DNA from 3 places in the Paenibacillus sp. FSL R7-277 genome. Region 1 is predicted to be linked to each of the others. Evidence: predicted binding sites of a transcription regulator. Region 1 holds the regulator's gene; each other region holds the start of a gene.
What was found. Region 1 encodes LexA, which represses DNA repair genes until DNA is damaged. Its sites were predicted from a motif close to CGAACATATGTTCG; they were not measured.
Positions count from the first base shown of each region.

Region 2: a site for LexA is predicted at 5,150-5,163, ahead of C173_RS09020 (YolD-like family protein). Genes of this name have one in related genera too.
Region 3: a site for LexA is predicted at 4,440-4,453, ahead of addB (helicase-exonuclease AddAB subunit AddB). Genes of this name have one in related genera too.

Region 1 covers NZ_ASPX01000054.1:1,413-9,416, reverse strand. Annotated here, with positions in the region: gene metH (methionine synthase) at 1-1,860, opposite strand, end outside; gene C173_RS16270 (FixH family protein) at 2,030-2,506, opposite strand; gene C173_RS16265 (HAD family hydrolase) at 2,671-3,456, opposite strand; gene C173_RS16260 (hypothetical protein) at 3,492-4,019, opposite strand; gene C173_RS16255 (DUF896 domain-containing protein) at 4,067-4,276, opposite strand; gene C173_RS32915 (LysM peptidoglycan-binding domain-containing protein) at 4,386-4,802, opposite strand; gene lexA (transcriptional repressor LexA) at 5,000-5,626, shown strand; gene C173_RS16240 (L,D-transpeptidase) at 5,814-6,152, shown strand; gene C173_RS16235 (hypothetical protein) at 6,232-6,450, opposite strand; gene C173_RS16230 (hypothetical protein) at 6,567-6,788, opposite strand; gene C173_RS16225 (DUF4359 domain-containing protein) at 6,880-7,239, opposite strand; gene C173_RS16220 (hypothetical protein) at 7,255-7,527, opposite strand; gene C173_RS35365 (hypothetical protein) at 7,734-7,859, shown strand; gene C173_RS35360 (hypothetical protein) at 7,882-8,004, shown strand, end outside.
Region 2 covers NZ_ASPX01000022.1:55,197-63,200, forward strand. Annotated here, with positions in the region: gene C173_RS08980 (PTS sugar transporter subunit IIC) at 1-844, opposite strand, end outside; gene C173_RS08985 (PTS lactose/cellobiose transporter subunit IIA) at 919-1,227, opposite strand; gene C173_RS33340 (helix-turn-helix domain-containing protein) at 1,813-2,250, shown strand; gene C173_RS33590 (helix-turn-helix domain-containing protein) at 2,205-2,417, opposite strand; gene C173_RS08995 (hypothetical protein) at 2,520-2,714, shown strand; tRNA gene C173_RS09000 (tRNA-Leu) at 2,862-2,947, opposite strand; gene C173_RS34930 (WGxxGxxG family protein) at 3,134-3,610, opposite strand; gene C173_RS09010 (M15 family metallopeptidase) at 3,686-4,372, opposite strand; gene C173_RS34635 (hypothetical protein) at 4,551-4,712, shown strand; gene C173_RS09020 (YolD-like family protein) at 4,755-5,090, opposite strand; gene C173_RS09025 (GNAT family N-acetyltransferase) at 5,366-5,791, shown strand; gene C173_RS09030 (hypothetical protein) at 5,879-6,481, opposite strand; gene C173_RS09035 (PH domain-containing protein) at 6,682-7,173, shown strand; gene C173_RS09040 (glycosyl hydrolase) at 7,191-8,004, opposite strand, start outside.
Region 3 covers NZ_ASPX01000023.1:136,447-144,450, reverse strand. Annotated here, with positions in the region: gene C173_RS09715 (response regulator) at 1-23, shown strand, start outside; gene C173_RS09710 (ABC transporter substrate-binding protein) at 169-1,587, shown strand; gene C173_RS09705 (cupin domain-containing protein) at 1,667-2,002, shown strand; gene C173_RS09700 (alginate lyase family protein) at 1,999-4,026, shown strand; gene addB (helicase-exonuclease AddAB subunit AddB) at 4,554-8,004, shown strand, end outside.

The DNA of each region.
Region 1 (8,004 bases):
CCCCTCCTTAGTGCCTTCTACCACATAGGAAGCTAAGCGCTCGTCCAGGGAGAGATTCGAGATCTTCTCCTTCTTCTCCACCTTTTTGCCGCGAAAAGCCGCCACGAACGCAGACAAGGTATCGTCGTTCGTATTATAGATCAGCTCTTCTGCAAGCTTGCGCTCCTCTTCAGGAATCGATGCGTACCGCTCCACCTTCTCGGTGTTCACGATGGCATAATCCAGACCGGCCTTGGTGCACTCGTACAGGAATACCGAATTGAGCACCTCGCGGCCGGCTTCCGGCAGACCGAAGGAGACATTACTGATACCGAGAATCGTGTGAACAGCAGGCATGGCCTCCTTGATCAGACGGATGCCGTCAATCGTCTCTTTGGCGGAGCCGATATACTGCTCATCTCCGGTTCCTACAGGGAATACCAGGGTATCGAAGATCAGATCCTCGGGAGCCAGACCGTATTTGTTGACCAGCAGATCGTAAGAACGTCTGGCCACCTCCAGCTTGTCCGAAGCCAGAATAGCCTGGCCAGTCTCGTCGATGGTGCCTACAACAATCGCTGCTCCGTATTTATGAATCAGAGGTGTGACATGCTCGAATTTTTCTTCACCATCTTCAAGGTTAATGGAGTTAATGATCGCTTTACCCTGACAATACTGCAAGGCCAGATCAATGACCTTCGGGTCCGTCGTATCGATCATTAACGGCACCTTGACCTTCTTCACCACCAGCTCCAGGAACCGCATGATGTCTTCCGTCTCATCCCGGTCCGGGTCCTGCACGCACACATCAATAACCTGTGCGCCGCTCTTCACCTGGGCACGGGCTATCTCCGAAGCTTCCTCATATTTCCCCTCGACGATTAGACGCTTGAACTTCCGGGAACCGAGGACATTGGTCCGTTCACCAACCATATACGGACGGTTCTCACTCTCCACGTACACCGGCTCTATCCCCGACAAGGCCGGAGGATGCTGGCCGTCAAGCTTACGCGGCGGGTAAGCCGCCATCACTTCAGCCATCGCCCGGATATGATCAGGAGTCGTTCCGCAGCAGCCGCCGGCAATGTTCAGCCAGCCCTTCTCCGCGAAGCCGCCCAGCTTACGGGCCAGGGAATCCGGAGATTCATGATAATTCCCGTTCTCATCCGGCAGACCTGCGTTCGGGTAACAGCTGACGGCCGCTGAAGAGATCGCGGACAGCGAACGGATATGATCCCGCATGAACTCCGGTCCGGTAGCACAGTTCAGTCCGATGGACACCGGCTTCAGATGCTCCAGCGAAATATAAAAGGCTTCTATATTCTGTCCGGCCAGCGTGGTTCCCATAGGTTCAATCGTTCCTGAAATCATCACCGGCAGCGTAATTCCGCTCTTCTCGAAGGCGTTACGGATGCCAATGCTTCCAGCCTTCACGTTCAGAGTATCCTGGGATGTCTCCAGGAGCAGCGCGTCCACCTTGCCGTCGATCAAGGCAACCGCCTGTTCTTCATAGCTGTCTATAAGCTCCTTGAAGGTGACTCCCCCGGTGACAGAGAGCGTCTTGGTGGTCGGTCCCATAGCTCCTACAACATAACGCGGGCGCTGCGGTGTATCATATTTATCTGCGGCGTTACGTGCAAGTCTGGCGGCCGCAAGGTTAATCTCCCGGGCACGGTCCTGTATATCATATTCGGCAAGCACCACTGAAGTGGCACCGAAGGTGTTCGTCTCAATCAGATCCGCACCGGCATCCAGGTATTTCTCATGAATGTCCTGTATAACCTCCGGCCGGGTCAGCACCAGCATTTCATTACAGCCATCCAGGTCATCCCCGCCGAAATCCTCGCCGGTGAGCGGCACCTGTTGAATCATGGTACCCATAGCTCCATCCAGTATCAATATGCGCTGCTGCAAGCTCTCAGCAAGTGTGTATTTGGCCACTTTCCATCCCCCCAGTGAAACATTAGAGTAATTTTAGCAGAATAAAGGGATTTCGGAAAGCCTTCCTTTCCACCCTGCATTATTTGTATTTCCATTGATTTCATTTCTATTACGGCGCTACCACAAGTTTCTTGCTTGGCATGGAATGCTGCGTCCGGGCAGTCACATGTGAAGTGACACTGAATTCGCCTGCCTCTGCAAAGGTATGTTCCCCGACATAAGCCCCTTCTCCGGCACTTTCACCCTTGATTTCAACCTTCTTGGTCTTATCCGCTGCCTCGTTGACCTCAAACATTACTTCTCTCGCATCATCCACTGGTTCACCGTCCTGTGTCACCACAGCCTTGAAGCTAACTGCCGTCCCTGCGGTTACTTCCTCCGGGGTCCAGCTCAGCTCCACCTTAATCGGTGACATGGAGGAATTGGCCGCAGCATGCATCTGCATCTCATCTTCCTTATTCCCCGAGCATCCGGCTAGCGTCATCCCCATCACAATGCATATAAGTCCCCTGCGTATCCTTGGCTTCATCATCTGAAGTCCTCCCGGTTCATAGGTAGATTCTTCTTCATCCACGAACATATCCATTCTATATTACAATGAAAGTCAGATCGCTACTCTTCTTATTATACACATTTTATTCAATTTGCCTTAAAGAAGCTGCATGATTCACTCGTGAACATGAGAATAGTCATATCTTTATAAAAAAAGCCAATATCCACTAAATAGGATACTGGCCTCATAGAATTCAATTATAAGGAGTCTACCAGCGGCAGAAGCTCCGAGAGATGGCTGATCTGGTAATCCGGTGTAATCTCCGGGTCGGAGGCTTTGCTATTTCGGTTGATCCAGACCGTAGTCAGTCCGGCAGACAAGCCCCCAAGAATATCTGTCGTAAGCTTATCGCCCACCATTATACCTTGTTCCGGAGTAATATCCAGCAGTCCGAGCGCATGCTCGAAGATTCCCTTGTCCGGCTTGCCTTTGCCGAAGCTTCCCGAAATCACAATGTGGTCAAAATACGGGGTAAGCTCCGGCACACCATCCAGCTTCTCCTGCTGAAGAGCCGGGCAGCCGTTCGTCAGCAGCAGCAGCTTCACCTTACCGCGCAGCTCGTCCAGCACCTGAAGCGTCTCCTCATAGATATAAGGACGGCTGCGGCGCTCTGCGGCGAACTTGTCAGCCAGCTGTGCAGCCAGCGCTTCATCCTCTACCCCGAGTGAGGCCAGGCCACGGCGCCAGGATTCCTTACGGTAGACAGGGGCAAGCTGTTCCAGTTGACGGAACTCAGTCTGCTCACCGGCAGTGAAGTTCGCCCACAGCGCTTCATACGGGTTAATACCGATCAGCTTCGTGAACGGATACGTCTCATAGGATTCGTACAGTGTACGGGCTTCCCTGCGTACAGCAGCTTCCAGCTCTCCGGGATCAACGGAATCTCCAGCAGCCTCGCAAGCATAGCGGAAGGCTTCTTCCACACTGCGGTCATCCCACAGCAGAGTATCGTCAAGGTCAAATAGTACGGCGGTAATCGGCATTTGTTCTCCCACTCCCTATATGCTGGTCTGTCTTCCTATTCGTGCACGACCTCAATGTTGTTGTTCTTGGCGAACTGCTCCAGGCGTTCCCCCATCGCAGCAGTGTCATAACGGTTAATCAGCTTGGAGAAAATCCACTGCTTGCGCTTACCCTTATACTTAATGGTAACTACACTGCGCGATAAAGTGATCTTCTCAATATCCGCCGCAGCCAGGAAGCGTTCGCGGTTGTATTTAATAGTAGAGATACGCGCACGCTCAACCTTAAGGAACGGACGGCGGAAGAACAGCAGCGCAGCGAGCAGGAAGTACAGCACTACACCCAGCCAGTTAGCCAGAATCCCGCTTCCTTTGGCTTCGTCAATTGAGCCGACCACCCAGAACATGATACCGAGCAGCATCAGTACAACGGGGAATACAATATTGCGACCTTTGAAAATATCGATGCTTTTCGCGGCAGTCTTAGTGCTGGAAGTGTAAATGGAGTCCTTCCCCTGCTTCTTTCTTTGCTGGTTAATTTGCTTCGTGTTGCGTTGAACCATTCTTTCCCAAGAACGGGCCATGTAAGTTCCCCCTAGTCATCCTGTATTATCTATGAAAAGGCAACAGGCTAATGCTTAAGTCCGTTATTGCCTTCTTCATGCTCCGGATTGTCCACAATTTCGATGGTATCAAGCTGGGCCCGAAAGTTAGTGCGGATATTCCCCAGGTACATCTCGCGGAGCTTGGCACGTTCAGCCAGTTCCTCGTCATTCAGGCCGCCGTTCTTAGCTTTGCGTGCCAATTCATTGATGCGTGCGACCAATTCGTCAATATTCAATACGTTTCCCTCCCTCTAAATTCATTTTAACTTTGCCATGAGAAAAAGAGCTTGTCAAGGTCTACCCCCTGAAAGCTCTCACAGTCGATCATTAGTCTGACATATTCCTTCAGTATAAAGGTAAAGTCAGAATATCTCCGGCCTTAATGCCGCTGTTCTCCAAATGATTCGTCTTCATTATTCCTTCTATATATACGGCAGTCTTCATGTCCTCAGGCTTGTTGCTTAACGCAATACTCCATAAGGTATCTCCGCGTTCGACTACGATCCGCTTATCCGGCTTCATCGACGAGACCGAACCGGCAAAAACATTCCCCACCACAGTGAATCCCGAAATAACAAGCATCAGCACCAGAACCAGCTTCATCAGGCTGACCTGACGGAATAGTGATGAGAGCGCAGCGAGACTATGAAGAATACCGTCCTTGATCTTGGTTACATAACTATGAGCAGTTGGATTACCGGGAGCGGACACCTTGATATCCTCATTATTGTAGATGCTGTTGTATGTACTATACTTTAACATGATCATCATCCTCCAAACACATGTTCTTGCTTTCGAAAATAATATAACACGAACATGTGTTTCGATCAATAGTTTTTTCGGAACATTTGTTCTCTTTATTTCCGTTCTCTTATTTTCCTCATTTTAGAACTTATGTTTGTACGAACGGAAGTTCTATGTTATAATTTTCCCAAACATAGTATATGGGGTTGATTCCGATGTCAAAGATTTCTAGTCGTCAGCTGGCGATCCTGGAATTTATACGTAATGAAGTCCGCAGCAAGGGTTATCCTCCGTCCGTCCGCGAGATTGGCGAGGCTGTCGGCTTGGCCTCCAGCTCAACCGTGCATGGTCACTTGGACCGGCTTGAGAAGAAGGGCCTGATCCGGCGTGACCCAACGAAACCGCGTGCCATTGAATTACTCGGCCAGGAAGATTCAGAGAATGTGCATCAATTCGTCCAGACCGTTACCCGCATCCCGGTCGTGGGTAAGGTTACAGCTGGTGTTCCTATTACAGCTACAGAGAATATTGAGGATTACTTCCCATTGCCTGCTCATTATGTAGGCGATAACAAGGTATTTATGCTATCTGTTCTTGGTGACAGTATGGTAGATGCCGGAATTATGAACGGGGATTATGTCATCGTGCGCCAGCAGCAGACTGCCGACAACGGCGATATTGTTGTAGCGATGACCGAAGAAGATGAAGCAACTGTCAAGACCTTCTACAAGGAACGGGATCATATCAGGCTGCAGCCGGAGAATCCGGCGTACGAGCCTCTCCGCCTCAACCGCGTTACGATTTTGGGCCGGGTCATCGGATTATTCCGCGATATCCACTAATCTACTCCCCGCTTAAGAACAGGCTGCTCCGCACCATGCGAAGCAGCCTGTTTTATGTTCATTTTACTTCGTGTAGTGGCCAAAAAGCTGTATACAAACATTTGTTCGCATTCGTCTTTATGGCCATTTTTCTGCGAACCGCTGCATAGCTCCGCACATATCCTGTTACAAAGGAGTGCTGATCTGTATGCCCAATTACCGAATTATCGTCGATCTGTCACAGCGCATGCTGTATTTGCTGGATAATGACGTTGTCACCAGAGGCTTCCCTGTCGGCATCGGCAAAATGTTAACCGTCTCGCCGGTAGGCGAATACACCATCATTAACAAACAGCCCCATCCAGGCGGCCCGTTCGGTGCCTTCTGGATGGGACTGTCCAAGCCGCATTACGGCATCCACGGAACCAATGACCCATCCTCCATTGGCCACATGGTCTCACACGGCTGTATTCGTATGTATAACGCAGATGTTCTGGCTCTAGCCGCCCTCGTTCCCATAGGTACCCGTGTTACCATCCGGGAATAGGAACGTCACAAAAACCCTTGAGACGCCAGATTGCGCCCCAAGGGTTCTTGTGATTCATATGAATTAGAGCGGATACAGACTACAGCACACTTCTCAACAGACGGATAGCCACCGTATTCAAACGGATGGCCTCGCGGATCGATTCTCTGGCTGCCAGCAGTTCTCTTCTGGCCCGCGAACCTCTAGGCACTCTGCGCAGATTCTCATTGATTTCTTCCAGTCTCTCCAGCAGAATTGCCCGCTGTGTCAGCAGGACATTAATGGCTCTGCGAATCCGGTTACGTTCTCTTTGGCTCATCTTTACACCTCTCTTTTACACTTGGATAGTATAAGAGATGCCAAGAATGGCTCCAAAGATTGTGTGATTCGGCAGTAATGTTAGTTAGAGCTGCAGGTAGTGGGCAGCGAATCTGATTACTTTTTGTTCAATCGTACCCGGAATTCAAATTCATCGCGTCTATAAGTCATTCCGGCCAGCACAATGTACTCCGGTGTCCATTTCTGTACAGGTCCGGCATAATCAGCAATCACATGCGGTTTGCCATCAACCAGCTGAACGACGTAGACCTGTACCTGTGCCAGTGCAGCAGCGAATAGATCAGCATCACTGGACAGTACTTTATAAGCCGTATTCAACTTCGTTCCTCCTTGTTCCACAACCATATTAAAGATTCCGTCTCGAATCTATTCAATTATACCGGGTCATGGAACAATATGTAAACCATATTTACAGCTTAATAAAAAGGATTTTGAACAATCCGATATACTTCTTCGTGGCCCCGCCATCCCGGGTAAAAAAATTGGTATTCTTAAGGTCTGGTACACTGAATACTGAGAACAAAAAGTAGTTATCTCTCTCGGTCAAAGACTCAATTACAGGCTGGGCCACCACTTTGCTAATTCCGTCGCCTATTTCCTGATCAAGCGTATTCTCCAGATTCTTTACAGAATATTTACTGAATGCTTCCTTTCCCGGATTCGTAACAGCCATCACAATCAGAACAAGGATAAGGACCAGTAACGACTTACCGCCCGATCTCCTGTGGACTCTGCGTGCAGGACTTGGCGTATCATAACGCGAATTCATGCTTTTCCCCCTCTACTACAGAATATATAGTATCTCTAGCAACATGACCCCCAGCGGATTCAACATCATCCGGTACACGAACAGCATCCCACCTGTAATTCCACTGACCCCGACATCAACGCTGCTCCAATCCCACAACGGCAGAGCCGGCGCATCCAGCCCATATTGCTCCATAAGCCTCGCTTGGGTCTCCGCTGGCACAGCCGCTCCTTCCGCCCCAGCCACCTGACCTATCAACGCCATGATGAGCATCAGCGAAAGCATAATCTTATATGTATTCTTCATCATCCGCTCCCATAACTCCCACTAGGATTCTGTTCTGGTTAAGTATATAGGAGATGGAATAGTATGTAAAATGAAGTGGATTGATCTGGAATTATAATTCCTTTATATTATGATATAAGGGTTTTGCTTAGTCTTCATCTTCATCTTCATCTTCAGCCTCTCCCCCACACTAAAAATCGGGAGAGTTTTTTTATTTAGGAGGTAAATGTATGAACGGAAATAAGGTTATCATCATTCTTCTGTCCATATCCATACTGGGTATACTCCTTTACTTCGGAATAGCTTATGGACTGCTATGGTATGCCTTCCGGTCCTCGGTTCCTGTTGAAGAATAATCTATTAAACCTGGGAGGGAACGTGAATGGATTTTCGCTTAAGGCTATGCCGCTCATCCAAGGCGTTCTGATCACCGAATATTCGCCAGAGATCCTCGCTACGATCAACCAACTTACAGAGCAGCTAGGCACATACTACGTTTGG
Region 2 (8,004 bases), on a different contig from region 1:
GAGTCACAATATTGGGCAAATCCGCATTGGCCATGCCTGCAGCAACACCAACCATATTCTCGGCATCAAGTGCCGCCCAGATAGGAATCACCACTGACATCACTGCCATGCCATGAACCCCGAAGAACCAGCACAACCCAATCAATACATAAACCAGCAATGCAGCCCAGATACTGGATCCAAGACCTGTAAGAGGAATTTGAATCAGTTTATAAATGATTTGATGCATGTCCCCGAAGCTGGTTAAGGATAGCAGATAAGAAATAGCGGCAAAAAGGATGCCAATAACAATACCTGGAATAATGCTTACAAAGGATTTGGATACAAATTCCGGAACCCCTTCAGGCATTTTAATCGTTATATTCCGGTTAATAATCAATACATACAATTTGGAAACTACAATAGCGACGATCATTGCGGTGAATAAGCCCTTTGGCCCTATCCAATCCAACGGCAAATTCGTAACTGCCATGTAGCCCTCTCCTGCGACTGTCAATGGAGTAACGATAAAAAAGCACATGAGGCTGATTGCACCTGCTGAGAATCCATCTTTATCTTCATTTGAGACATAGGAATAAGCAATGGAAAATGCTGCGTATACCCCCAGCATATTTGTTGTAACGTTGAGCAGAGTGTTAAATACTCCTTTTAAATTAGAAGACACTAAAAAGTTCTGATAAGCATCGAATGGCAAACTGCTCAATATCGTTGAAAAAGCACCCATCATCATGATTACCATCAAACCCATAAGACCTTTAGAAACCGATTGCAAAGCTTTGTTCGAAGATAATTTCGCTGCAAGCGGAACGACCATTTTCTGTAATATCCCTAAAAATCCGTTCATACCTGACCCCCCATTAAAATGTTTAGGGAGCCTTTAGCTATCGCATAAGGCTAACCCCGAATGATCCTGACTATCTATTTCTTGTTAACCTCATACAATTCAATAAATTCTGCAGCCAGATCTTTGACAGTCATAGCATTCATCAGATGGTCCTGGGCATGTATCATTAGAATCGTGATCTCCTGCTTACTTCCTCCTGCTTCCTCCTGAATTAGACCCGTTTGAATTTTATGAGCCATTCGCAAAACATCCGAAGCTTCCTGCAGCATTTTTTTGGCCGCAATAAAATCATTAGTTTTCGCCACTTGAATCGCTTCCATCGCTTTACTTCTAGCTTCTCCAGAATTGGCAATCAGCGTCATAATTTTCTCCACGTATTCCATTCCATCACCTCTGCGTTTTTTCTCTCTTATCTGTCTTGCTGTCCTTGTTACAAGGTAAGTATAATTTGATATCGCTTTCAATTGAACCCATTCTTTTTCACCTACCTGGGGGAAAAAGAATGGCATTGCTTTGATTCCCCGTTTGCAACTCTTCACGAACCTTGAAAAATACATGCTTGACCTAGCTAAGCAACACACTCTATCAAATCCGCCATCAATGAAAACGTTATTCTTTATAGAGTATACAACGTGGATTTAGCCAGTATAGATAACTTATGGTTGAACACAAAGCACTTTATAAATGAAGGAGATGAGGAAGTGAAAAGGAATATAGAGAGGCTATATCATGGCAGAAAAAAGAGTATCTGAAATCATAGAGATTTGGAAGGAGCTATTTTCAGAGGAGGCATCTATATTCAAATATGGGTTTCGCTTGGGAGTAACAGGATAAATCACCTTAAGTGCTTTTATCCACGGTTTAACCACACTCCGTATCAATTCTCTACTATAAGCATTTAAATCCGTACTATATCCTGTTGAGCCTCCTACCAAAAAATTCTATCGTTTGATTAGGGGTGAAGGGAAATGAACAGCATTGAATCTATTGGGGAAAATATCAGGATTTTAAGGTTGAAAAATGGTTTCAGTCAGGAGCAGCTTTCACTAAGTGCAGGGGTAAACACATCTTACATCGTGCAGATCGAACGTGGAGAAAAGAACCCTATGATCAAAATACTAGAGCAAATATCGATTGCTCTGGAGATCACCTTAGTTGATCTATTAACTTTGTATGATCCGAAGGGAGGTGTGGGAAGCGGTTGCCATCCGTCAGCTTTAACTATAACCCCTGAAACCATTAAGCAGTGTCTACTGGAAGTATTGATGGACAACACCAATATGATTATTGAAAATAAGAAAATACACAATCCCCAAACAAAAAAGAGCACCCCCAAAGGCACTCTCCCACTCCCAGATTCCTACTCCCCCGGAACATACTCCACCAACTCCGACAGCTTACACTGAAACGTATCACATAACCTGACCAGCGTCTCCAGCTTAACAGTCTCCAAGTCCGTCTCCCGATAGAGTTTGTTAATCGAATTCCGGCTCAGGCCTGATTTCTCCATTAGCTCGGTGATGTCGTCGATCCGGTGTTTGGCCATTAGGATTCTTAAGTTGCTTCTCAACATGAGGCGTAGCTCCCCTCTAGTTATTATGTATGTATAGTTATGCTCCACATCCTCTTTGAAGCGATGTACCGGGAACTGCTGGATATAGATCCTACATATAAAATGCTGCTGCAAGAAAGTGATCAGTACTTCCACCAGCTTAGGAACGCCCTACCCGAGGACCAGCAGGATTCTGCTTTCCAGTATGAAGACACGCAGTTCTCTCTTCAAGTCATTACTGAGCGCTCCATCTACCTGCAAGGCTTCAAGGTTGCGCTCTATCTCTTCAATGAGCTGCGGAGTTCCTCTCCTGCATAATTCTATCTTAATTGCACAATTTCCTGTCTCTATCGTGAACTCTGTTTCTATCCTAAATTCTGTTTTTATCCTGTACTCTTGTTTTCGATATCAGTATGTATAGAAAAGACGCATTCAGCAGAATGCGCCTTTCTCTATTGCTATTTATGCCGAGGACGGGGGTCGAACCCGTACGAAGGTCACCCTTCGCAGGATTTTAAGTCCTGTGCGTCTGCCTGTTCCGCCACCCCGGCATGTTATGATGCGCGAACTAACGCGACAAGAAATATAATATCATGTATCCGGGGGATACGCAATTCCTTTTTTTAATATTGTTGCAGACGCAGCAAACAGCCCGCTCAGCCGAGACTGACACGGGCCTTTTGCTCGTCTTACCGAATCGGATCTGGTCAGATCCGTTCTGCTGTGCGCTGCTCGGACTAGTGGCGGTCACGCTCACCAGTTCTGCTGCGCATGCCGGCCAGACCCAGGAGGCCTAGGAGACCAAGCCAGCCCCAGTTGGAGCGGTTGTCGTTGTTGGTGCCTGTGGTGGTCGTGCTCTGTGCCCGGTAGCGGCCCGTTGTGTTATTGTTGGACAGCGGGGAGACGGAGCTGTTGTCGCCGGTACGGATTTTGTCCTTCATGATGGATTCGGTCTTGTGCATCGAATCTCTGGTCTCATTCATCATGGTGTTGCCCCGGCTATCCATCATACGGTCATCCAGATTGCCCATATTCCCCATGTTGCCCATCCGGCCGTCAGTCGTTGTGCTGTGCATGCCCGGAGCGGTGGTGCTCATAACGCCCGGAGTCGTAGTTGTCATACCGCCCGGCGCTGCTGCGGAGATGTCACCTGCTCCGAGCAGACTCATGGACAGGACCGTACCGCAGGCAAGACTTGTGATCAGCTTGTTCAAAATGTTGTGCCCCCTTCATGGATGTGGTTAATCGCTGATAATTTCCCCATCCGGGACAGCATCTATGCAGAGAAGTTATTCCTTCACAATGTTCACTGTCTTGCTGGACGCATTATACGTGACCTTGGCTCCAAGTGCTTCCGCAATCGCTCGTACAGGCGCATAGGTTACTGCCTCGTCCATGACGCCGGTCGTCAGCTTCTTTCCATTGAGCGTAATATTTACCGGGATATCCTTGTTCACCTCTGGCTCACCTCCGGTTATACGGCTTAGTGCGGCTGCACTCTGCTGGGCAGTGGGCCGTCGGCCTGCCTTCAGGTCCTGGATGCTAAGGCCGAAGCTCATCTGCAGATGAGCGTAATCCTTGAAGGAGGTCCAGTCCCCGCCCCATTCGAATCCCAGCTTCTTCCCCTCCTGCACCACCTCTTGCCAGTCTGCCACCTTGTCGCCATCCCCGTCACGTTTCATATCCCAGGACACATTCCTGCCATCCGGCAGGAGCAGCGCAAAGTCTATTGCCAGTCCGTAATTATGGTAGCTGTCGCCTCCCCGGGCATTGGTTACAATGTCGCCCTTCTTGGTTCGCCCTTGAGCATATAGCTCATTCTGCTGCGCTATCGTGCGCATGCCCTGCGTAATGAGGATCGGTACCCCCCGGTTATAGCTCCGTCTAATCAGCTCGTTCGCCCCGGCCAGTACGGCCGGATGCAGCTTCGCCAGCCTTGCGGCGGACTTCTGCTTGACCTGCTCCAAAGTAAGCATCTACTCACCCCCTGGTATAGTAAATGCCCGCTTAGGCCGGATTGCTTGCACCAATGACCGTTTTTTTCACAAAATAAGCTGTGCAGCGTCCTATCTCCCCGGATGAACTGTGCGCCTACAGGCCAGAATAAGAAGACAGACCGTAAGTCAGGTCATTCAAACGAAAAGGGGGATGAACATGGAGATACACAGCGACAGCTACAGAATAGCCCCGCTTAGCGATCAGGAGGATGTGGTGGAGGTAATCCGCCAGGCGGAATCGGAGATTGCCCGGATGACCGGGAACCCGGAAGTCACGCTGATTGCCTATGAGAAGACGGATGGACACCGCAGCAAGTAAATGAAGCGTGCCCGTGCTGATCCCAGGCAGATAGCTTACCTTTTAGACAATATAAGCCTCCACAATGTCATCTACAAGCAGCCACTTCCATTCCTCCGCCCACTGCAGCTTGAATTCCCGCGAGTGGGTGTGAATGGAGGTCACGAACCCGCTCAGCTTCACCTGCTCCTGAGGATCATACAGCACCAGCGTTACCCGCACATGACTCCGCAGCGATAAGGCCAGCGTATGCTCAATCTCTTCCAGCTTCTGCTCATCCAGAACCGGCCTCAGGCTATGCCAGGTCTCCCGTTCGTCCCTCCTGATCCCGCCCTTATGCTCCGTCAACATGATTCGGCTGCTCTCCCGCAGACCGCCCGCTTCAAGCTTCTTGCCCATTGCTATTCCCCCACTCTGATGTTTATAACCCGGACTACATCATCTTTCCGCTCATAAACCGAACGTATGTTTGTATTATATCCGCGATTCAGCTTGTTAAGCAAGCAGAAATTAATGTCAGGTCAAGGACGCAGAAGGAGGGCTTTAACTGATCATTACAAAGGGTTGAGCTAGCACCACACCTGCATTGAAACAGCCATACTGTGGTTCTAGTAATTTCGCTAATCTGATGCCATCATTAGGGGAAAGGGGTAGAAAGGACGGAGATGATATTTATGATTAGAGCAGCAAATGTGGAGGATCGAGAGGGTATTTCCAGACTATTGACGCAGTTAGGTTATCCGGATACCGAGCTTTATATGAAAGAGAATATAGAAAGACTTCTTGCTGACCCCAATGAGGAGTTAATGGTCTATGAAGCGGAAGGAGGTGTTATCGCCTGTCTTTCCCTGCATTATATCCCGCAACTGGGCCTGAGAGGAGATATCGCCTCCATTAGTTATCTGGTTGTGGACTCCTCAGCTAGAAGTAAGGGAATTGGACAGGAATTAGTGGAATCCGCTTCAGCTTCCGCCACCCGAAGAGGATGTGCCAGTATCCAGGTTCATTGCCATGCCAGAAGAATAGCGGCTCATACATTTTATGAAAGACAAGGTTTCAGGGAGGCCCCAAAGTACTTCTCAAAAAGATTGGACCAATAATTCAATCGGCAGCAAAAAGACGCCTACAGTAATGCTGTACAGCGTCTTCATCTGAATCCTTTGGCGTATAAGAAGTCTTGTCTCTGCTTATTTCACTGACGAAGTCCCTGCGCTTCCAGCACCCGGTTCCTGCTTGGCATCTGTGCCTGCATCTGATACGGTTCCCGGTACGGCTTGCTCCGGTTCAATCAGTCCGGCGGCTTCTCTGGCTTCATTCAGCTTGGAGATGCCGTAGAGCATCGCTATGTCCGCCTGCTCATTCATCGTGTTGAATTCCTCAGCGGTCACATCAGGCGATACTGCGCCCTTGGAAGCCTTCTCCTTGATCTGATAGGCACTCTGGAAAGCGATCACCGAATCTCTAAGCAGCTTCTCGATCGTATCCGGCAGGCCACCCGCAATCTTGATATCGTTCACATGATCTGCAAGCTGAGATGCGGTATCCTGGAAGCTGTCCACAGCCTTCTCGAATTCTTTGTCTGTCGCTTGTCCGGTGGAATAAGAGGTTAGCGTGGTGTTGAAGTTCTCTAGCGAGGATTTGCCCATTTCGTCGAATTTCGACATTTCATTGTAAAAGTTCTGTACCGTCTCCTGTACCTCTTCCGGGGACGCCGGTTCAGCACTGTTATTGCCGCAGGCACTGAGTATCATGACGGCCACTAGCAGTCCTGCAAGTAAAGCTTGTCTCATAGTTAATATCCCTCCACTTAACAGAATAATATCGATTTTTGTTAAGTGCAAATGAAATTAATGTAAAATTCGGCGCAATGAAACATATGTCAGCAGTTAAGCGTATTCATAGGGAGAAACGGCGGGCCATAACCCGTTGATGACTGGCAATTCCTGTTATACTATAATGAATTCATCTGTTCAAGGAGAGGAAGATTATTATGGCTTATTGCACAGCATGTGGTGCGGAATACAAGGAAGGTGCCAAATTCTGCGGGGAATGCGGGGCAGGTACAGAAGAGGCCGGTTCTCCGGCAGCAGCACGCCGTCCGGCGGCTGGCCATAGCTCCGGTCCCGAAAAAGAATTATGGCAGGGCAAGCCTGCCGGCATCTCCGACCGTCTCAAGGGGCTGATCGGACTGAATACCACCAAGTATACGATTACGTCCCAGCGGATTATGGTGAAGAGCGGACTGATCGGCAAGGATGTCGAAGAAATCGAGCTGCTGCGGGTGAATGATTTCTCTGTCACTCAGTCGGTTATGCAGCGTATGCTGGGTATCGGGACGCTGATCATTTTGTCGGATGATGCTTCATCTCCACAGCTCCCCTTCTATAGAATCCGTAAGGTTCAAGCTGTCAAGGATATCCTGCGCCAAGCCGTCCGTGACGAGAAAATCGCCAACAACATCAGCTACCGCGAGCATATCTGACGCTTCGTTACACTTGGTTATGGAAGGTAGAGGGCTCCTGCCGGAATTACGCCTTTGGCCTGGCTGGGGCTCTCCCACATCAGTACCGCCCGCGCATCCCCCTGGTTCTCATAGTACTCCACCTTCAGCTCATGCAGCTTCCCTGCAATCAGACTCACTGTGCCTTGCCGCTCCTGCCCGCTCTGCTTAATCCAGCTGTCAATAATCAGCTTCCCGTCGATCCATATCCGGATTCCGTCATCTGAATACGAGTAGATCGTGTAGGTCTCACTGTAGGCAGCGCTTATTTGGCCGCTCCAGCGTACGGAGAACAGATCTGCGTGAACGGCCGGATCAGGCGCCTCCTGCCTCCAGGCGAAGTTAATATTGGCATCTGTCCGGGTGAGGGCAGGCGTGCCGCTAAGCGTAATATTGTTATAATACTGCCCATAGAGGCCTGGCTTGGGGAGTACCCCTCCTGAAGAAGCATACGCCGCAGCCTTGGCCGAATAATCATCTCTGGAGAACACGGCACTATTCTTCATAAAAGCCTGAATTACTGCATCCTTATTGCGCTCGTACAGCATCTTGCCCCAGGTCATCTGGTAGCTCCATTTGTTCTGCGTGCCTGCCAGCACAGCTGGCGGAGGAAGCTCCCCGTTCTCGCCGATGGCGATCAGCTTGCCGCGCCCCAGGTCCCAGAGCGTATCATGATGGCTTACCTTGTAATCCCCCTCGAAAATATCCGCTGCCAGCACATCCACTCTGCCGCTGCCCGGATAATACTTCGCCGGCTCCTCACTATTCTTGTTCTTGGCATTCGGACTCCACACCCATAGCAGATTGTGCAGC
Region 3 (8,004 bases), on a different contig from region 1:
TCCGGCAGAAATACCTGAAATAAGCAGGAGCCGAAGGAACAGGGACAAGCATTTTTCCCCCCTTACAAAGTTAGAATGTCCCTCACCCCACTGAAAGCGGAACCATTATGATTACGTTAACAGATAGCCGATTGCAGGCTGTCAGGACAAGCACAAGGGGGCATAACGATGGATAAAAAATGGGTTGTTGCAACAATGAGTACAGTGCTGGCACTCAGTCTGGCCGGCTGCGCTGCCGACAGCAATAAGGAGCCCGCGGCAAGTAACAGCAAACCGGCGGACACCAAAGGAGATAACGGGGCAGCAAGCGGCGGCAAAACCAAAATCCTCTACTGGACACCCGACCGTCACGACGCCGATTTCATGAAATCCAAGATTGATGAGTTCAACAAGACGAATAAGGATAACATCGAAGTGGAAATGACCGTGATGGGGGACAATTATCCGCAGGCGGTAGATATCGCTTTTGCCAGTAAGCAGGCTCCTGATGTGCTTCAGATCAACGACTTCCAGACCTATTACAAAAAAGGCTACATGGCCCCGATCAATGACTATATGAGCAGTGAGATGAAGGAGACCTTCAAGGACAGCCTGCTGGAGAACAAGAATACCGTGGACGGCAAGACCTATACCCTGCCCAACACCGGACAGATCTGGAGACTGATCTATAATAAAGATATCTTCAAGCAAGCGGGCATTGAGAATCCGCCGAAAACTCTGGACGAGATGGTTGCTGCCGCCAAAAAGATTACCGAAACCGGCAAAAAGGACGGCATATATGGCTTCGCCAGCCCGTTCAAGAGCTCAAGCGGCTTCTGGCGTGCATCCAATACCGTAGCTGGCGCGAGCAACAATACCGGCATTGACGGCTACAATTACAAGACCGGACAATTCGACTTCAGCATGTACAAGGATATTGCGCTGGCCCTGCGTCAGATGAACGAAGACGGCAGCATGCTGCCGGGCGTAGAGAGTCTGGACATTGATCCGCTGCGCGCGCAGTTCGCCCAAGGCAAAATCGGCATGTACATTAACCACTCCGCAGAGCCCGGCGTCTACAAAGACCAGTTCCCGACCACCGCTAATTGGGCTGCCGTTGCTGTACCGACAACAGATGGAACGATCAAGGGCGCATCGCAGATCATCGGCGGCTCCTACATCGGCATCAGCGCAGACAGCACGCATAAGGAAGCAGCGTGGAAGTTCATGGAGTATGTGTACAGCGACAGCCTGCAAAGCGAGTATTATGAAAAAGGCTACGGCATCTCCCTGATCCCTACAGTCATCAGCTCCGGCAAAAAACCAAGTATTCCCGGCATTGAAGGCTTCCTGCCGAAGCGTTATGACGCGATTTATCCGGCGAACCCGCTGACCATTACAGAAGGGTCACTGGAAGGCAGTAAATGGAGCGATGCGTTCTCGGCATTCGTTTTCACCGGCGGCGATGTGGACAGCATTATCAAAGACCTGGATACCCGGTATAATGCTTCATTAGAGAAAGCAAGAGCCTCCGGCGCAACGGATATTGTTGCCGATCCAAGCTTTGACGCATCGAAGCTGCAGGGTAAATTATCCACCGACGAATAAGAGGTAAGGTTCAGGCGGGCGGCCGATGCATGATAGATTCGGCCGCTTTCTTGCATATTGAGAGAGGAGCAGATCCGAAATGATTTTAGAGAACAGCGAAGCAGCAAAGACGGTTCTTAATGAGAGCAGTTCCCGCACCCTGCTTGCAAAGGGGGGCTCGATGATGATGGTGGAGGTTACCTTCGCCAAAGGCGGCATCGGGGAGGTTCATTCCCATGATGCGCATGAGCAGATCAGCTATATTGTGAAGGGCAGCTTTGAGGTCAAGGTCGGGGAGGAGACGCGTATTCTGAAGGCGGGCGACAGCTTCTATGCCGGCTACAATATTCCGCATGGTGTGAAGGCGCTGGAGGATTCCGTGATTCTGGATGTGTTCAATCCGTTTCGTGAGGACTTCCTGGAGAAGCAGGAATGAAGGATTATTATCTGAACGCATCTGAGCTGCGCAGCGCTGCCGCTTATTATGCCCGTCATTTCCCCATTGAGGCGCAGAACTCGGTTCAGATTGCCGAGCATGCCGTGGACAATGAATTCATCATCCCTTATACCGGCGATCTGAGCCGCTGGATTCCGCTGGGCAAGCCGGTGGCGGACTGGCTGCATAATCCTACGAACGACCCCGAATTCACCTGGGGCATCAACCGCCACTGGCATATGCTGGATCTGGGCAAGGCCTATCTGATGAATGGCAAGCAGGAATACGTTACGGCCTTTATGCAGCATTTCCGTTGCTGGCGCGAGCAGAACCCGGTTCCTGTGATTCCGTCGTATGAGGAAGCGGTCTTTTTCCAGAAGCTGGGTCCATGGCGTCTGCTGGAGACCGGCCTGCGGGTGCAGTCCTGGATCTCTGCGTACAAATATATGGAGGACAGCCCGCTGCTGGATGGACACTTCCGCAGTGAGCTGCTGGAGGGGCTTGCGGAGCATGCTGAATTTCTGACCCGCTACCTGGGCAGCACGGAGATCAATCATGCGATTATGCATATGCAGGGCCTCTACATGATTGCTGTCTTCCATCATGAGCATCCGCGCGCACCGTATTGGCGGCAGCTGGCCGAGGAGCGCCTGGAGCTGTGTCTGTTGCATCAGGTCGGGCCGGAAGGGATACAGATCGAGCTGACCACCCATTACCATGATGCCGCCATTGAGATGTTCGGGACGCCTTATCTGCTGGGCGCGTTATCCGGCCACCCGTTCTCCTCCTGGTACGGCGGGCAGCTCCGCAAGATGGCCGCGTTCACCGAAGCGCTGGTCCGCCCGGATCACCAGTCCACGGGGATCGGCGATTCCGACTGGATCAGCAGCGGCCGGCAGCGGCTGACGCTGCTGGGGGCCATTCTTAAGGATGATGCACTGGTCGGACGCGGCACGGGCAATGCAGAATGCCTCTGGCTGCTGGGAGCCGAGACGTATGAGCGGTGTGTTCAGCTTCAGGCGGAGTCTGCGCCTTCGGTGAGCAGCGTGGCTTTTGTGCAGACCGGGTATTATGTGATGCGGGACCCGCAGCAGTATCTGTTCTTCGATGCCGCAGAGATGGGCGGAGCGCACGGTCATGCCGATGCGCTGAATCTGGAGTGGATGTGGAACGGGCAATTGCTCTTCACCGATACCGGGAGGTACACCTATGAGGAAGGGGAATGGCGCCGTTATTTCAAAAGCACCCGGGCACACAACACTATTACCATAGACGGGTTGGATCAGACGCCGTATATCTCTACCCAGCAATGGGGCGAGCCTGTGGCTAAGGCCAGCACCTTCCGCTGGGAGAGCAACAGCCGTTACCACTTCATTGATGCCGCGCATGACGGATACATCCGTCTTCCCGGTCCGGTAATGCACCGGCGCTGGGTGCTGCTGGGCGTGGAGGTGCCGCTGCTGCTGATTGCCGACTGGCTGGAGGCGGATGGCGAGCATGAGCTGGAGCAGCGGTTCCATCTGCACCCGGAGGCGGTGCTGGAGCTGTTTTCCGAAGCCGGAGCGGCTGGAGAAGCAGTGACCGGAGAAGCTGAAGTTGAAGCTGAAACAGCCGTTATTGGAACCGGAGGAGACGCAGCTGGAGGATTTGCCGTCGCCGCACAGCCTACAGCAACCGTGGTCTATCCCGGCTCTACAGTGAAGCTGAATATGAGCTGGATGACAAGCGGCCTGAAGGATGAACAGTTCACGGTGAATAAGGAGCAGGGCTGGGTATCGGAGGTCTACGGCTCTAAATCGGAGATTCCGGTAATCGAGGGCCGGGCGGCTTGGGCCGGTAAGGCTGGAATTCTGACCCTGTGTCTACCCGGCGATGCGGCGGACAACAGCGGTCCGCTGCACGTGAACACTTGCATGGTGGACGCGGAGCGGCGGCGGGTCGAGCTGTCCTATGTATACGGAGATGCGATCGGCACCATTGTAATCGGCCCGGACACCCTGGGCTGGACGGAGCGGAAGGAATAAGCATTTTGTGCTGGAAGTTATTAAAGATAAGAATATTAGCAGATAAGACTTCTCCGCTGGCCGTTTTCCGGCTGCGATAGGCTTAAATGCACTTTGTACAACTAAAACATCCGATGTCGAATCGATTACCTGTTTAGGTGTATTTCGTACAATAAAATATTCACGCATTGCCGGTTCTTGCCTCTTTGGGCAGATTTAGTTGCACAGACTACAGCTATACGAGAAAAGTATGCTGTTCCGCTGCTTTTAAGTGTACATTCTACAACTATCCCTGTCTTGCCCTTCACTTGGGAGGAGTTGCAGCAGTAACTGTTAGCCTTGAACCTAATTGACATGATTTATTCAGACTCTTCCGCCCGCCGTTTGCACGGCTCAGGGAGAGTCTTCTTTATTTCTGCATTTGCAAACAATGGCAAACGTACGTTCTGGAGCGGGCGGTGGAGGTATGCTATACTATTGAGACGAGAAGTTTCATAGATTCTGGTGTCGCATAGAGTGCCAGGGTTCAACGGAAGGAGTCTGCTGAAATGACGGTTAACTTCATCATCGGCCGCTCGGGCAGCGGCAAGACGACTACAATATGGGAGCGGGTATCCTCCAGGCTGAAGGCAGAGCCGCTTGGGGCCCCAATCATTATACTTGTTCCCGAGCAAGGATCATTCGGAGCGGAACGGGGACTGCTGGCGGCGGGCGGCGTGAAGGGGAGTCTGCGCGCCCAGACGCTCAGCTTCTCGCGGCTTGCCTACCGGGTGAAGCAGGAGACCGGCGGCAGCGCAAGTCTGCCTATCAGTGAAGAAGGCAAGAAGATGCTGATCTACAAGATTATCAGCAAGCGCAAGGAGGAGCTGAAGCTGTTCGGGGCTTCCTCGGACCGGCCGGGATTTGTGGAGCGGCTCAGCAGTCTGCACACAGAGCTTAAGCGCTGCTGTCTTGGAGCCGGAGACCTGGAGGAGCAGATCGGCAGAATGCGGGATGCCACGCTGGGCAGCCCTATTCTGGCCGGGAAGCTGGATGATCTGCATCTCGTCTTTAGCGAGCTGGACCAGGAGATGTCACAGCTCTATATAGATGAAGAGGACAGACTAGCCGAACTGGCTGAGCATATTGCGGACTCTGCCTATATCCGCGGCGCTGAGATCTGGGTGGACGGCTTCCACGGCTTCAGCAACCAGGAATTCATCGTCTTGCGTGAGCTGATGCAGTACGCGGACACAATGACCATTGCGCTCACACTGGACCGGATCTATCCGCCGGGCGTTGCCCCGCACGAGCTGGAGCTGTTCCATCCGGCGGCGGTTACTTACATTAAGCTCCGGGGAATAGCGGAGGAGATGGGACTTACCGTATGGGATGAGCTGCTGGCTCCGCCTGTCCTGCCAAGGTTCAAGGACGCTCCCGTACTCGCGCATCTGGAGCGCGGATTACAGCGCCGGCATCCCTGGACGGGACCGGCTGAACAGGTGAAGGAAGCCATCAGCATCCGGGCTGGGGCTTCACGCCGCACCGAGGTGGAGGGCGTGCTGCGCGAGATGCAGGCCCTGGCTAGAGAATCGGGGGCTAAATATGGGGAAATGGCGGTATTCATGCGCAATATGGCTGATTATGAGCCGCTGATTGCCCCGTTATTTCAGGACTTCGGCGTTCCGTTCTTCCTGGACCAGAAGCAGAGTGAGCTGCATCATCCGCTGGTGGAATTCATCCGCTCCGCTCTCGATGTCGTCCGCCGCCGCTGGCGTTATGAAGATGTGTTCCGCTGCGTGAAGACAGAGCTGCTGCTCCCGCTGGACGGAAACATTACCCGTGCCCATATGGATGAGCTGGAGAACTATGTGCTGGCCTGCGGCATTCACGGCTATCGCTGGACGGACGGGCGCTCCTGGAAGGGGATTCCGCGCCTCTCCCTGGAGGGCAGTGAGGCTGTAGATGAAGCCATGCTATCCAGAATGGAAGCCTGCCGGAGTGCGATTACAGGACCGCTGCAGGCATTTGAGCAGAGAATCAAAGCCAGCCGCAGCGGTCTGGAGCTATGCCGGGCGGTATATCTGCTGCTGGAGGATACGGAAGCGGCACGGAAGCTCGAAGGGATGGGAGCGGAGTCTCTGAAGCAAGGCCGCCCGGAAGCTGCCCGGGAGCATAGCCAGCTCTGGGGCGCTGTTCTGGGTCTGCTGGACCAGATTGCCGAGATGATGGGCAAGGAACGGATAGATTTCAGCTTGTTCGCCGGGGTGCTGGAGACCGGGCTGGCTGAGCTTAAAATGGGGCTCGTCCCGCCCGCACTTGACCAGGTGCTGGTAGGTACGATGGACCGTACCCGGGTGTCTGGAGTGAAGTACGCCTTCCTGCTCGGTTTCAACGAAGGAGTGGTTCCGGCACAGTTCAAGGAAGACGGCATTCTGTCCGAAGGGGAACGGCTTATGCTGGAGAAGTCCGGTATGGAGCTTGCGCCGGGCTCATCCCGGAAGCTGCTGGATGAACGTTTCCTGATCTACAATGCGCTTACCACTGCCAGCAGGAAGCTGTGGATCAGCTATGCCGTAGCTGACGATGAGGGCAAAGCGCTACTACCTTCGGAGGTCATCCGCCAGCTGCAGGGAATGTTCCCGCAGCAGTTAGATGAACAATTCCTCTCCGGCTTCCCGCAGAGCGGCAATGATGACGACGCTGTCCATATGGCCTTCATCGGCCATCCTGAGCAGACGCTCCGCATGCTGCTGCTTCAGCTCCGCCAGTGGCGTCAAGGGGCAGAGATCCCCGGCATGTGGTGGGAGGTCTATAACTGGTTTGCGGCGGAGCAGGGTGCAGACAAGCCTGCGGATGAACAGGCAGCGGAATACCGCCATGCGGATCTGTCCATGAAGCTGAAGCTGGAGCGGCTGCTCGGCTCGCTGTTCTACCGCAATGAAGGCATACGGCTGAAGAAGGAGACCAGCCTGCGCCTGTATGGCGGCTCTACGCTGCGCGGCAGCGTGTCACGGATGGAGCGGTTCGTTGCCTGCTCCTTCTCTCATTTCGCTTCCTACGGGCTGAGGCTGAAGGAGCGACAGCTCTATAAGCTCCAAGCTCCAGATATCGGGCAGCTTTTCCATGCGGCCCTTAGTGAAATGGCGAAGCGGCTGCAGGAGCAAGGCCGCAGCTGGGGCAGCATGACTGCGGAGGAATGCCGCCGTGAGGCAGGGGCGACAGTGGATAAGCTGTCTCCGCTGTTACAGGGAGAGATTCTGATGAGCAGCAAGCGCTACGGCTATATCTCGCGCAAGCTGAAGAATATTGTCGGCCGCGCTTCGGTCATCCTCGGGGAGCATTCGCGGCGCGGGAGTTTTGAGCCGGTCGGGCTGGAGCTGGATTTTGGCCCGGGCCAGGAGCTGCCTCCGCTGAGAATTACACTGCCGAACGGCTGTGTTATGGAGGTGGTCGGCCGGATTGACCGGGTGGATAAGGCTGAAGGGGAGCAGGGGATTCTGCTGCGGGTGATCGACTACAAATCAAGCCAGAAGGATCTCAAGCTGCATGAGGTCTACTATGGGTTGTCGCTACAGATGCTGACTTACCTTGATGTGCTGCTGACCTATTCCGAGCAATGGCTGGGCCAGGAAGCACTGCCTGCCGGGGCGCTCTATTTCCACGTTCATGATCCGCTCCTGACCTCAGCCAACGGAATGAACCGGGAGCAGGCAGAGCAGGAGCTGATGAAGCGCTTCAAGATGAAGGGCCTGCTGACCGCCGACCGTGAGGTAGTATCGCTGATGGATACCACACTAGACAAAGGGTATTCCTCTATTGTTCCGGTAGCGCTGAAGAGTGACGGCAGCTTCTATAGCAGCGCATCTGTAGCTACCCCAGAGCAGTGGGGGCAGCTGCGTTCCTCGGTGCGCAGCACGATCTCGGAGATCGGGACCAGCATTACGGAGGGGGATGTGACGATACAGCCTTATCGTATCCAGCAGGAAACGGCCTGTACCTTCTGCTCCTTCCGTCCCG